Regions from separate parts of the Enterobacter sp. fkY84-1 genome, predicted to be linked through region 2. Evidence: predicted binding sites of a transcription regulator. Region 2 holds the regulator's gene; the other holds the start of a gene.
The links. Region 2 encodes PhoB, which activates phosphate uptake and scavenging genes when phosphate is short. Its sites were predicted from a motif close to CTGTCATAAAACTGNCNNAT; they were not measured.
Positions count from the first base shown of each region.

Region 1: pstS (phosphate ABC transporter substrate-binding protein PstS) is a predicted target of PhoB. The motif match lies at 1,843-1,862, and genes of this name have one in related genera.

Region 1 covers NZ_CP169393.1:4,652,163-4,659,504, reverse strand. The annotation lists gene pstC (phosphate ABC transporter permease PstC) at 1-586, opposite strand, end outside; gene pstS (phosphate ABC transporter substrate-binding protein PstS) at 715-1,755, opposite strand; gene glmS (glutamine--fructose-6-phosphate transaminase (isomerizing)) at 2,077-3,906, opposite strand; gene glmU (bifunctional UDP-N-acetylglucosamine diphosphorylase/glucosamine-1-phosphate N-acetyltransferase GlmU) at 4,132-5,502, opposite strand; gene ACEPLT_RS22250 (F0F1 ATP synthase subunit epsilon) at 5,641-6,060, opposite strand; gene atpD (F0F1 ATP synthase subunit beta) at 6,081-7,342, opposite strand, start outside.
Region 2 covers NZ_CP169393.1:983,072-990,413, reverse strand. The annotation lists gene proY (proline-specific permease ProY) at 1-821, opposite strand, end outside; gene brnQ (branched-chain amino acid transporter carrier protein BrnQ) at 903-2,222, opposite strand; gene phoR (phosphate regulon sensor histidine kinase PhoR) at 2,632-3,927, opposite strand; gene phoB (phosphate response regulator transcription factor PhoB) at 3,949-4,638, opposite strand; gene sbcD (exonuclease subunit SbcD) at 4,826-6,031, shown strand; gene sbcC (exonuclease subunit SbcC) at 6,028-7,342, shown strand, end outside.

The DNA of each region.
Region 1 (7,342 bases), 1.0 Mb from region 2:
TTTGTTCGAACACATCGCGCATCACCGCCGCAATGTACGGAATAATCATGATGGCGAGGATCACACCCGCCGCCAGAATGCCGATACCGAAAGCCGGGCCGGAGAACAGGGCCCCCACAAACGGAATGGCAGAGAGGACGTTACCCACCGGTTCCTGGAAGTACGTGGCGAACAGCGGCGCAAAGATAAACAGGCCCCACATGCCGTAGACGATACTTGGGATGGCCGCCAGCAGTTCGATGGCGATACCCAATGGGCGACGCAGCCAGCCCGGCGCCAGCTCCGTCAGGAACAGGGCGATACCGAAACTTACCGGAACCGCAATCAGCAGGGCGATGAACGAGGTCACCAGCGTGCCGTAAATCGGCACCAGTGCACCGTAGATATCGTTCGGCGCATCCCACTCTTTACTCCACAGGAAGGAGAAACCGAATTTCTGGATGCTCGGCCAGGAGGAGAAAATCAGAGACACGATAATGCCGCCCAGCAGCAATAGCACAATCAGCGCAGCCAGTTTGACCAGCGCGCTGAAAATCATGTCACCTTTTTTACCCGGAGGGTTAAATGCAGGCTTGGTTGCAGCCATAAATTACTCTTCTGTTTGAGACGTTTTTACGAATATGCCCGGTGGCGCTGACGCTTACCGGGCCTACAGAGTAAACCGTAGGGCGGGTAAGCGCAGCGCCACCCGCCATCTTCGTTAAATATATCCTGTTAGTACAGCGCTTTACCGCTGCTGTCTTTCACGTTGGTTTTCCATGCAGCGCGAATCTGCTCAACCACGTTGTCTGGCAGGGTGGCGTAATCCAGAGCGTTAGCCTGTTTGCCGCCGTTTTTGTATGCCCAGTCGAAGAATTTCAGCACTTCAGCGCCCTGTTCAGGTTTCTTCTGCTCTTTGTGCACCAGGATGAAGGTGGTAGAGGTGATTGGCCACGCCCCTTCGCCCTTCTGGTTAGTCAGATCCTGCGCGAAGGATTTGCTCCAGTCAGCGCCTTTGGCGGCGTTAGCAAAGTTCTCTTCGGTCGGGCTAACCGGTTTGCCGTCGGCAGACACCAGTTTGGTGTAGGACAGGTTGTTCTGCTTCGCGTACGCATACTCTACGTAGCCGATGGAGCCAGGCAGACGCTGTACGAACGCGGCGATACCGTCATTACCTTTACCGCCCAGACCGGTAGGCCAGTTAACGGTAGAGCCGGAGCCGACTTTAGATTTCCACTCTTCGTTCACTTTCGCCAGGTAGCTGGTGAACACGAAAGAGGTACCGGAACCATCCGCGCGGCGAACCACGGCGATGTTCTGAGAAGGCAGCTTCAGGCCTGGGTTGAGTTTGGCGATCGCTTCGTCATCCCATTTTTTGATTTTGCCCAGGTAGATGTCACCCAGCGTTTTGCCGTCCAGCACCAGCTCACCCGACTTCACGCCCGGCAGGTTGATCGCCAGAACCACGCCACCGATCACGGTAGGGAACTGGAACAGGCCTTCCTGAGCCAGTTTGTCATCAGACAGCGGAGCATCTGATGCGCCGAAATCAACCGTGTTCGCGGTAATTTGTTTTACGCCACCGGAGGAGCCGATACCCTGATAGTTAACCTTGTTACCGGTTTCTTTCTGGTAGGTATCCGCCCATTTGGCATACACCGGCGCAGGGAAGGTTGCACCAGCGCCAGTCAGGCTTGCTTCTGCAAATACAGAGAACGCGCTCAGAGATAAGGTCGCGGCGACAACAGTTGCGACAGTGGTACGCATAACTTTCATAATGTCTCCTGCAAGATTTTCGTAAATCGTTGTTTAGTGGCTACGATGAGCAAAATAGGACAAACAGGTGACAGATAAATGTACGAATTATGACAGTTTTATGACAATGAAAATTTCACTTAAAAATAAGCAAAATAAAGCTTAATTTTCATCGTGTTAGCCACTTTTATGACGAACCGTTTTCAGAAATATTTTCTTTATGTGACACTGAAAAAAGTAGCTGAAGATAACAAATTGTCATTATTAAAAACGTGAACGAATTGATTAAAAACAAACCAGGCGGGATAAAAAAGCTCCACCCGAAGGTGGAGCCTGAAGGGATTATTCTACAGTAACCGATTTCGCCAGGTTACGCGGCTGGTCAACGTCGGTGCCTTTGATCAGCGCCACGTGATAGGCCAGTAGCTGCAACGGAACGGTGTAGAAGATCGGCGCAATCACCTCTTCCACATGCGGCATCTCGATGATGTGCATGTTGTCGCTGCTGGCGAAACCGGCATCTTTATCAGCAAAGACGTACAGCACGCCGCCACGGGCGCGGACTTCTTCGATGTTGGACTTCAGTTTTTCCAGCAGTTCGTTGTTCGGTGCCACGACGATAACCGGCATATCCGCGTCAATCAGCGCCAACGGACCGTGCTTCAGCTCGCCTGCCGCATAGGCTTCAGCGTGAATGTAAGAGATCTCTTTCAGCTTCAGCGCGCCTTCCAGCGCAATCGGATACTGATCGCCACGGCCCAGGAACAGGGCGTGATGTTTGTCAGAGAAATCTTCCGCCAGAGCTTCAATGCGTTTGTCCTGAGACAGCATCTGCTCAATACGGCTCGGCAGCGCCTGCAGACCGTGAACGATGTCATGCTCAACAGAGGCATCTTCACCTTTCAGACGCGCCAGTTTCGCCACCAGCATCAGCAGAACCGTCAGCTGAGTGGTAAACGCCTTGGTGGAGGCCACGCCGATTTCGGTACCCGCTTTGGTCATCAGCGCCAGATCGGATTCACGCACCAGCGATGAGCCCGGGACGTTACAGATGGCCAGAGAACCCAGATAACCCAGCTCTTTAGAGAGACGCAGCGCCGCCAGGGTATCTGCCGTTTCACCTGACTGGGAAAGGGTGATCATCAGGCTGTTACGACGCACGGCAGATTTGCGATAGCGGAACTCAGACGCAATTTCTACGTCGCACGGCACGCCCGCCAGAGATTCAAACCAGTAGCGAGAGACCATACCGGAGTTGTAGGAGGTGCCGCAGGCCACGATCTGAATATGCTCGACCTTGCTGAGCAGTTCGTTCGCGTTTGCGCCCAGCTCGCTCAGATCCACTTCACCATGGCTGATGCGCCCGGTCAGGGTGTTTTTGATGGCGTTTGGCTGCTCGTAAATCTCTTTCTGCATGTAGTGACGGTAAGCGCCTTTGTCGCCCGCGTCGTACTGCAGATTCGATTCGATCTCCTGACGTTTCACCTGCTCGCCTTTGGTATCGAACACGGTTACGCTGCGGCGAGTCACTTCGGCGATATCCCCCTCTTCGAGGAAGATAAAGCGACGCGTTACCGGCAGCAGTGCCAGCTGATCGGAAGCGATAAAGTTTTCACCCATGCCCAGGCCGATAACCATCGGGCTACCGGAACGCGCGGCCAGCAGCGTTGACGGGTCGCGGGAATCCATGATCACCGTACCGTACGCACCGCGCAGCTGAGGAATAGCACGCAGCACCGCATCACGCAGCGTACCGCCCTGCTCAAGTTCCCAGTGCACCAGGTGAGCAATCACTTCGGTGTCAGTTTCAGAGACGAAGGTGTAGCCGCGCGCTTTCAGTGCTTCACGCAGCGGTTCGTGGTTTTCGATAATGCCATTGTGCACGACCACGATGTGTTCAGACACATGCGGGTGCGCGTTGCCTTCAGACGGTTCGCCGTGCGTCGCCCAGCGGGTGTGCGCAATACCGGTTCCCCCGTGCAGCGGATGTTCTTCCGCGGCCTGGGCCAGCATCTGCACTTTACCGAGACGGCGCAGACGGGTCATATGACCTTCTGCATCGACAACAGCCAGACCGGCAGAGTCGTAACCACGGTATTCCAGACGACGTAAACCTTCGAGAAGGATTTCAGCAATATCACGCTGCGCAACTGCGCCAACAATTCCACACATAATTTTAGATTCCGAATTTAGGCATAATGCCTGCGTTGTCGCTGACCTGTATTTACCCTTTCCGGGCGCCCCGAGCCTTGTAGAGAGTGGGGTTATTTTTATGGGTACTGCTTGTGGGGGGAGATATATGTTTATCTCCTCACCCGGGTTTGCCTGATGACGGCTACGCCTTATCAGGCCTACTCAATCGTAGGGCGGGTAAGCGTAGCGCCACCCGCCTTGTTGTTACTTCTTCTTCACAGGACGTTTCCAGCCCTGCTTGTGCACCTGCGGCACACGGCTTAATACCAATTCGTTATCGGCGATATCGCGCGTAACGGTTGTCCCGGCGGCAATCGTTACGCCGTTACCCACGGTAACAGGCGCCACCAGTTGGGTGTCGGAACCGACAAACACATCATCACCGATGATGGTTTTAAACTTATTGGCGCCGTCATAGTTACAGGTGATTGTGCCTGCGCCAATGTTGACGTTGTCACCAATTTCCGCGTCGCCCAGATAGGTTAAATGACCGGCTTTAGAGCCTTTACCCAGACGCGCTTTTTTCATCTCAACGAAGTTGCCCACGTGAGCGCCTTCCAGCAGCTCAGCGCCCGGGCGCAAACGCGCAAACGGGCCGATGGTACAGGCCACATCCAGACGGGCATCTTCCACCACGCTGTACGGGCTGATTTCACAGTCGTCACCAATGACGCTGTTTTTGATCACGCAGCCAGCGCCAATTTTGACGCGATTGCCCAGCGTGACGTGACCTTCGAGGATAACGTTAGTATCAATTTCAACGTCGCGCCCGTGAGATAACGTGCCACGCAGATCGAAACGCGCCGGATCGCGCAGCATCACGCCAGCCAGAAGGAGTTTCTCGGCCTGTTCGGACTGATAAACGCGCTCAAGACGGGAGAGTTGAAGACGGTTGTTCACCCCTTCGGTTTCGCTGATGCGCGCCGGATGGACCGCCGCAATCTCGCGCCCTTCCTGGTATGCCATCGCAATGATGTCGGTGATATAGTATTCACCCTGCGCGTTATTGTTGTTGAGCTTCGACAGCCAGCGCTTCATATCCGCACCATTGGCAATCAGGATACCGGTGTTGATCTCCTGAATCTGACGCTGCGCCTCGCTGGCATCTTTATGCTCAACAATACCCGTAACGTTGCCGTTTTCACGGGTAATGCGGCCGTAGCCGGTCGGATCATCCAGCACGACGGTTAATAAACCGATGCCGCCCTGCGGTTTGGCTTCACGCAGGCGAGTCAGCGTTTCAACGGAGATCAGCGGGACATCGCCGTAGAGCATCAAAATGTCTTCGTCATCCGCAAAGAAGGGCGCTGCCTGCTGCATGGCATGGCCTGTACCCAACTGCTCGGCCTGAAGCACCCAGTTGAGCTTGTCGTCGCTCAGCGTCTTTTTAAGCAGATCGCCACCGTGGCCGTAGACCAGGTGGACCTGACTGGCACCCAGTTCATTCGCTGCATCAATGACGTGCTGCACCATTGGCTTTCCTGCAAGCGTGTGAAGCACTTTAGGCAGGTCGGAATACATGCGGGTCCCTTTGCCTGCAGCAAGGATCACCACGCTCATCGCACTGTTTGACATACGCATCCTGACGGTTGTTTGAGTGAGAAGTAAAAACGTTTGATGCTTAAAATTCTACATCTTTTTCATCATGAATTAAGGCCGAAAAAAAAAGCCAGCCTGGTATCCAGACTGGCTTTTGTGCTTTTCAAGCCGGTGTTACATCGCTTTTTTGGTCAACTCGATAACGCGCAGTTTCGCGATCGCTTTGGCCAGCTCCGCAGACGCCTGAGCGTAATCCACGTCACCATGAGAGCTGCTAATGTGCTCTTCAGCCTTACGCTTCGACTCCAGGGCTCGCGCTTCGTCGAGATCCTGGCCACGAATAGCGGTATCGGCCAGAACGGTCACACTACCAGGCTGCACTTCAAGAATGCCGCCGGACAGATAGATAAACTCTTCGTGACCGAACTGTTTAACGATGCGGATCATACCAGGCTTAATGGCGGTGAGCAGCGGTGCGTGACCCGGGAAAATACCCAGCTCACCTTCACTACCCGTTACCTGGATTTTCTCGACCAGACCAGAGAACATTTGTTGCTCTGCGCTGACGACGTCCAGGTGGTAAGTCATTGCCATATCACCCTCCGATTAAGGCGTTAAAGTTTTTTGGCTTTTTCCACAGCTTCTTCGATGGAACCAACCATGTAGAACGCCTGCTCTGGCAGGTGATCGTATTCGCCTTCCATGATGCCTTTAAAGCCACGGATGGTGTCTTTCAGGGAAACGTATTTACCCGGAGAACCGGTGAATACTTCCGCAACGAAGAACGGCTGGGACAGGAAGCGCTGGATCTTACGCGCACGTGCTACCACCAGTTTGTCTTCTTCAGACAGTTCATCCATACCCAGGATGGCGATGATGTCTTTCAGTTCCTGGTAACGCTGCAGCAGGGACTGTACGCCACGCGCGGTGTCGTAGTGCTCCTGACCAACAACCAGTGGATCCAGCTGACGGCTGGTGGAGTCCAGCGGGTCAACGGCTGGGTAGATACCCAGAGACGCGATCTGCCGGCTCAGTACCACGGTTGCATCTAAGTGCGCAAAGGTGGTGGCTGGAGATGGGTCAGTCAAGTCATCCGCAGGTACGTATACCGCCTGAACGGAGGTGATAGAACCGGTTTTGGTAGAGGTGATACGTTCCTGAAGAACACCCATCTCTTCCGCCAGTGTTGGCTGATAACCTACCGCTGAAGGCATACGACCCAGCAGTGCAGATACTTCAGTACCGGCCAGGGTGTAACGATAGATGTTATCAACGAACAGCAGAACGTCACGGCCTTCGTCACGGAACTTCTCAGCCATCGTCAGGCCGGTCAGCGCAACGCGCAGACGGTTTCCAGGTGGCTCGTTCATCTGGCCGTAAACCAGGGATACTTTGTCCAGAACGTTGGAGTCGGTCATTTCGTGGTAGAAGTCGTTACCCTCACGAGTACGTTCACCTACACCCGCAAACACAGAGTAACCGGAGTGCTCGATCGCGATGTTACGGATCAGCTCCATCATGTTTACGGTTTTACCTACACCCGCACCACCGAACAGACCCACTTTACCGCCCTTCGCAAACGGACACATCAGGTCGATAACTTTGATACCGGTTTCCAGCAGTTCCTGAGAGCTGGACAGCTCTTCGTAGGAAGGTGCCGCGCGGTGGATAGCCCAACGCTCTTCTTCACCGATGTCGCCTTTCATGTCGATTGGCTGACCCAATACGTTCATGATACGACCCAGTGTTGCTTTACCTACCGGGACTTCGATCGGGTGCTCAAGGTCTTTTACTTCCAGACCACGACGCAGACCGTCGGAAGAACCCATCGCGATGGTACGCACGATACCGCCGCCGAGCTGCTGCTGAACTTCCA
Region 2 (7,342 bases):
AAGGTCAGGACAAACGGGCTACCGTTGGTACCCACCTGATTCCACGGGTAGATGGACATGATCACAAACAGCGTACCCACATAAAACACCAGAATACGCATCGGCACCGAGTTGATGGCGCGCGGAATGGATTTCTCCGGGTCTTTCGCTTCCCCGGCAGTAATACCGATAATCTCGATACCGCCGTAGGCGAACATCACCATCTGCAGCGACATCACCATGCCGAGCCAGCCGTTGCTGAAGAAGCCACCGTTGCTCCAGAGGTTATGGATCCCGGTCGGCTGCCCGCCGTTGCCAATCCCCCAGATGATGATCCCGAAACCGGCCACAATCATGATGATAATGGTGGCGACCTTGAAGAAGGAGAACCAGAACTCCAGCTCGCCGAACACCTTCACGCTCATCAGGTTGACGGCGCAAATGATCAGCACCACGCTCAGCACCCAAATCCAGTGCGGCACCGCCGGGAACCAGACGCCCATATAGATGCCAAACGCCGTCACGTCGGCAATCGCCACGATCAGGATTTCGAAGCAGTAGGTCCAGCCGGTGATAAACCCGGCCAGCGGGCCGAGGTTTTCCTGCGCGTAGCGCGAGAAGGAGCTGGCAGAGGGGTTATGAACCGACATTTCGCCGAGGGCGCGCATGATGATATACGCCGCCACGCCGCCGATGATGTACGCCAGCAGCACGCTTGGACCGGCCATTTTGATGGCATCTGCCGAGCCATAAAAAAGACCGGTGCCAATAGCAGAGCCCAGCGCCATAAAGCGGATGTGGCGCGTGCTCAATCCACGTTTAAGTTTGTTAGTGCTTTCCATTTAAATCTTGCCATTCAACACGAAAAAAACAAAAAACCACGGGGCCTTAAGCCCCGTGGTTAAACAGTTTGTTGCCGTTGATTAATGGGCGTTCGATGCGACCTGACGCCCTGCAGCACGGTCCCAGATAACCGCCAGAACCAGTGCAACAACGGTAGGCATCAGCCAGGCCAGACCCTGCTCGGACAGCGGCAGACGCTGTGTCCAGGCTGGCAGAATTTCAGCGAACGCTGATGCTTTAATCCCGTCAAGGATACCAAAAATCAGGCTGATAAACATGGCTGGCGCAATAATTCGTGAGGAGTTGTTCCACCACGGGCGGGTGAAGCTCAGCACCACCAGCACGATGCACGGCGGATAGATTGCCGTCAGTACCGGAATAGAGACCTGAATCAGGTGGCTCAGACCGAGGTTGGATACCGCCATGGAGAAGATACCAAGGATAAACACCAGGGTACGGTAAGAGAGCGGCAGGTACTGCGCAAAGAACTCAGCACAGGCGCAGGTCAGGCCAACCGCGGTAACCAGGCAGGCCAGGAAGATAAGCGCCGCCAGCAGCATACTGCCTGCACCACCGAAGGTGTGCTGGACGTAGGCGTGCAGGATAGCCGCACCGTTGGCGTTCTGATCGACCAGCATCGCGCTATCGGAGCCCAGGCGGAACAGCGCCAGATACAGCAGCGTCAGGCCTACACCGGCCATCAGGCCAGCCCAGATGGTGTAGCGGGTCAGCAGACGCGCTTCGGTCACCCCGCGGGAACGCGCGGCGTTAACGATAACGATACCAAACACCATCGCGCCCAGCGTATCCATCGTCAGGTAGCCGTTCACAAAGCCGTTAGAGAACGCGGCGTTTTTATAGGCGTCCATCGCGTCGCTAATCGGGCCTGCAGGCCAGACGATAGCCGCCACCGCCAGAACAATCAGCGCCACAATTTTCAGCGGAGCCAGGAAGTTACCCACGGTATCCAGCAGCTTGCCCGGATAGAGGGAAACCAGAATCACGATAGCGAAATAGATCAGGCTGTAGATGAACAGCGGCATCGCGCCGTCACCGGTCAGCGGAGCAATACCCACTTCGAAGGAAACGGTCGCGGTACGCGGGGTGGCAAACAGCGGACCCACGGCCAGGTAGCAGACGGTAGCCAGCAGAACGCCCGCCACTTTGCCAATCGGGGTGCTGAGGCTATCCACACCGCCGCCGACTTTCGCCAGCGCGATGACGGTCAGCACCGGCAGACCCACGGCAGTAATCAGGAAACCAAACGCGGCGGTCCAGACGTGTTCACCCGCCTGTAAGCCAACCATTGGAGGGAAAATGATGTTGCCTGCGCCAACGAACAGCGCAAATGTCATAAAGCCCAGCGCGATGATGTCACGCGATTTTAAGTGATGGGTCATAAAACCTTACTGCCTGTGGATGTGGTGTTGAAAACATTGAGATTTTCGCTGCCCCTGACGGGACGATACAGCCGAAAATTTGCTCAATTTTAGCGGGATATGCTCCCGTCCTGGCGTGGAGAAGAATAGTTTTTCGATTTACCACGCAAATACAGTCGGTCTGACAGTATCTGGGGGGCAATTTAAACGCTTATAACGTTTAAAGGCAAGGTGGGATCGTAAAACCAGAACAATATGCCAGCATGAAAACACACTCCAGCACAATACGCTAATTATAAGAAAAACCCATGGCTAATCATGCGAACAAAAAACAGCCAGCCGTATAAAATTCACACGCGTTTCGCTTGACTGCAAAGCAAACGGGCCAGCGATGGCTGACCCGTGGAAAGGTAAAATGACACACCTGCCGTCAGGCGATCTTTTTGGCAATTAATCGTTCCGGGATCACGAAGCTGAAGCGGGTTCCTTTACCCAGGGTACTCTGAATATCGAGACGGCTTTCATGGTGATTCACCGCGTGTTTCACAATCGCCAGCCCCAGGCCGCTTCCGCCCGTCTGCCGCGATCGCGCTTTATCCACGCGATAGAAGCGCTCGGTCAGACGCGGAATATGCTCCGGCGCGATCCCCGGCCCGTTGTCTTCCACGCTAAACTCGGCCCCCGTTGGAGTATGCTGCCAGCGCACCACGATCTCCGTCCCTTCCGGCGTATGGTTTACCGCGTTATACACCAGGTTGGAGATAGCGCTGCGCAGCTCATCTTCACTGCCCAGCACCTTTAGCGTGTTGTCGACCTCAAAGGTCAGGTGGTGCTTTTTGTGGCTTAACGTCTGCGCTTCACGCTCCACGACCCGCAGCATCATCGGCACATCAATAGTGTCATTCAGCGCGAGCGTGGGTGCCGCTTCAATCTTCGAGAGCGTCAGCAGCTGCTTCACCAGGCCTTCCATCCGGTGCGTTTGCTCGCGCATGGTGTGCAGCGCTTTTTCACGCGGCGCACCTTCCAGCGTTTGCTCCTGCATCATCTCCAGGTAGCCCTGAAGCACGGTCAGCGGGGTACGCAATTCGTGACTGACGTTGGCGAAGAAGTTGCGGCGCGCCCCTTCCAGCTGGTGCATCTGGGTGACATCGCGCGCCACCATCAGCCACTGCTTATCGCTGTAGGGCATCACGCGGATCTCCAGATGGCGACCGTTATTGAGCTTGAGATTGTGCGGACGGGTAAAATCACGCTTTTTCAGGTACAGCGTAAACTCGGGATAACGCAGAAGGTTGAGGATATTCTGGCCATTATCATCCGGCCAGCGCAGGCCCAGCAGCTGCTGCGCCAGGCCGTTACACCAGAAGATCGTCCCTTCTTCGGTGGTCAGAATGACCGCATCCGGTAGCGACTCCGCACCGCTGCGAAAACGCTTAATCAGGCTTCCCAGCTCGCGGCGGCGCTTTTTATTTCGCATCTGCATCTGGTGCAGACCGTACAGCAGCGGCTCCCAGCTGCCGCTTCCGGGCGGCGGCGTCATGCTTCGATCAACCCACAGCCACCAGGAGAGGCGCAGCAGGTTCCAGAAATGCCAGATCAGCAGCCCGGTGACCGACGCCAGCAGAAACCACGGCAGATGTCCAAGAAAGGCCCCCAGAATGAAGGCCGGAATACAGCATAAGATCAGTTCAAAGACGAGCCTTTTCCATGACAGACGTTCCAGCACGCGTCACACTCCTGTCATTGTTCAGAAACGGGTAGAAAAACGATAACCCGTGCCGCGGACCGTCTGCACCATGCGATCGTGGCCGCTCAGTTCCAGCGCTTTTCGCAGGCGGCGGATATGTACGTCAACCGTCCGGTCTTCGACATACACGTTAGTTCCCCAGACGTTATTCAGCAACTGCTCGCGGCTGTACACGCGTTCCGGGTGGGTCATAAAGAAGTGCAGAAGTTTAAATTCGGTAGGCCCCATGTCGAGGGGATTTTCACCGGTCATCACGCGGTGAGAAGTCGGATCAAGGCTCAGCCCCTGCATCTCAATCACCTCTTCCACCGCCATCGGCGAAATACGGCGCATCACGGCTTTAATGCGGGCCACCAGCTCTTTGGGGGAGAACGGTTTGGTAATGTAATCGTCCGCGCCGGTCTCCAGACCGCGCACACGATCCTCTTCTTCTCCGCGCGCCGTAAGCATCACAACCGGGATGTCGCGGGTCAGCGCTTCACGCTTCAGGTGTTTGATAAACTGCAGTCCGGAGCCGCCGGGCAGCATCCAGTCCAGCAGAATCAGATCGGGCCAGGGTTCATTCAGCTGGTTCACTGCGCTGTCATAATCTTCCGCTTCAACCGGCTGGAAGCCGTTTTGCTCGAGCACGAAGCACACCATTTCACGAATTGGAGCTTCATCTTCTACGACCAGAATACGTCTCGCCATACTTTGCCCTGTCTTATCTTATTTACGTTACAAGTTTGTAATTCGGCGCCATTATGCGTCAGATTTATGACAGATTTATGAAAAACAGTACCACTATAAATGGCAAACTGTTGTTTTATTACAGCGGTTATTTTCCCTTCTCTGAACGTTTATAATCCTGCTTTCTCTTTTTTGCCACGGATCAGCTATGCGCATACTTCACACCTCGGACTGGCATCTGGGTCAAAATTTTTACAGCAAAAGCCGTGCGGCTGAACATGAAGCGTTCCTGAACTGGCTGCTGGAAACGGCCCGGACGCATGAGGTGGACGCGATTATCGTGGCGGGAGATATTTTTGATACCGGCTCGCCGCCGAGCTATGCCCGTGAGCTGTACAACCGCTTCGTGGTGAATCTGCAGCAAACCGGCTGTCATCTGGTGATTGTCGCCGGCAACCATGATTCCGTCGCGACGCTTAACGAATCCCGCGACATCCTGGCGTTTCTCAATACCACCGTCGTCGCCAGCGCCGGGCACGCCCCGCAGATCCTGAAAAAGCGCGACGGGTCGCCCGGGGCGGTACTGTGTCCGATTCCCTTTTTGCGTCCGCGCGACATCGTGCAAAGCCAGGCGGGGCTGTCGGGCGCGGAAAAGCAGCAGCATTTGTTACAGGCGATCGCCGATTATTACCGCCAGCAGCACGCCGAAGCCTGTGCCCTGCGCGGTGACCAGCCGATTCCGGTGATTGCGACCGGGCACCTCACCACCGTCGGGGCCAGTAAAAGTGACGCCGTGCGTGACATCTATATCGGCACGCTGGATGCCTTTCCGGCGCAGCACTTCCCGCCAGCCGACTACATTGCGCTCGGGCACATCCACCGGGCGCAGATCGTCGGCGGCTGCGAGCACATCCGCTACTGCGGCTCGCCTCTTTCGCTCAGCTTTGACGAAACGGGCAAAGCCAAATCCGTGCATCTGGTGAGCTTTCGCGAGGGCAAACTCAGCGCCGTCGACACGCTGGAGGTGCCCGTAACTCAACCGCTGGCGGTCCTGAAAGGCGATCTCGATGCCATCACCGCCCAGCTGGAGCAGTGGCGCGGCGTCGAGCAAGATCCCCCCATCTGGCTGGACATCGAAATCACCACCGACGACTACCTGCACGATATGCAGCGGAAAATCCAGGCGCTGACCGAAGACCTGCCGGTAGAGGTCTTGCTGGTGCGCCGCAGCCGCGAGCAGCGCGAGAAAATTCTGCTAAGCGCTCAACGCGAAACGCTCAGTGAACTGGGGGTCGAAGAGGTATTTGAACGCAGGCTCTCACAGGAGGAGATTGACGATGCGAAGCGCGCAAGACTCAGCGAACTGTTCAGCCATACCCTGCATGCGCTCAATGATGAGGAAGAAAACGCATGAAAATTCTGAGCCTGCGCCTGAAAAATCTCAACTCCCTCAAGGGCGAGTGGAAAATTGACTTTACCGCTGAGCCGTTTGCCAGCAACGGGCTGTTTGCCATCACCGGCGCAACCGGGGCAGGTAAAACCACCCTGCTCGACGCCATCTGTCTGGCGCTTTATCACGAAACGCCGCGCCTGAATAAAGTCTCCCAGGCGCAAAATGACCTGATGACCCGCGACACCGCCGAATGTCTGGCGGAAGTGGAGTTCGAGGTAAAAGGCATCGCCTATCGCGCCTTCTGGAGCCAGAACCGGGCGCGCAACCAGCCGGACGGTAACCTGCAGGCGCCGCGCGTGGAGCTGGCGCGCTGCGAAGATGGCAAAATCCTGGCCGACAAAGTGACGGATAAGCTGGAGCAAACCGCCGCACTCACCGGGCTGGACTACGGGCGCTTTACCCGCTCGATGCTGCTCTCTCAGGGGCAGTTTGCCGCCTTCCTTAATGCCAAGCCGAGCGATCGCGCCGAGCTGCTGGAAGAGCTGACCGGCACCGAAATCTACGGTCAGATTTCCGCCATGGTGTTTGAGAAACACAAAGCGGCCCGCAGCGTGCTTGAAAAGTGCGAGGCGCAGGCGGCGGGCGTCGTGCTGTTGAGCGAAGAACAACAGCAGCAGTTACAGCAAAGTTTGCAGGCACTTACTGACGCAGAGAAAACCCTGCTGGAACAGCAGCAAAACCAACAGAAACATTTTCAGTGGCTTACGCGCCATGATGAGCTCGTGCGCGAGCAACAGCGCGCCGCCGCGATGCAGCAGCAGGCGCAACACGCGCTGACGGACGCTGCGCCTGAGCTGGCAAAACTGCAGCTCGCTCTGCCCGCCGCCCAGCTGCGACCGCTCTGGGAACATCAGCAGGAGCAAACCGCGCGTCTGGCACAAACGCAGCAGCGAATTATCGAAGTAAATACTCGCTTACAAGCCAGAACCGCGCTGCGTTCACGTATTCGCAATACCGCCCTGCGTAACCACGAGCAGCTTCAGACCGAACTGACGGCGCTGGCGCAGTGGCTGGCGGAGCACGAGCGCTATCGTCTGTTAGGCCAGGAGATTGCAGGCTGGCGCGCCCAGTTCTCGCAGCTTAACCGCGATAAAACGCAGTTAGCCTCGCTTGCTGCGCGGATAGGTGAATTACGCAACAGGCTGGCTGCGATGCCGGAAAACGCGCTGACGCTGACGGCGGATGAGGTCAGCGCGGCCATGGAGCAGCAGTCCAGGTCCCGCACGCTGCGCCAGCAGCTGACGTCGCTGCATGCCCGCTATCAGCCGCTGC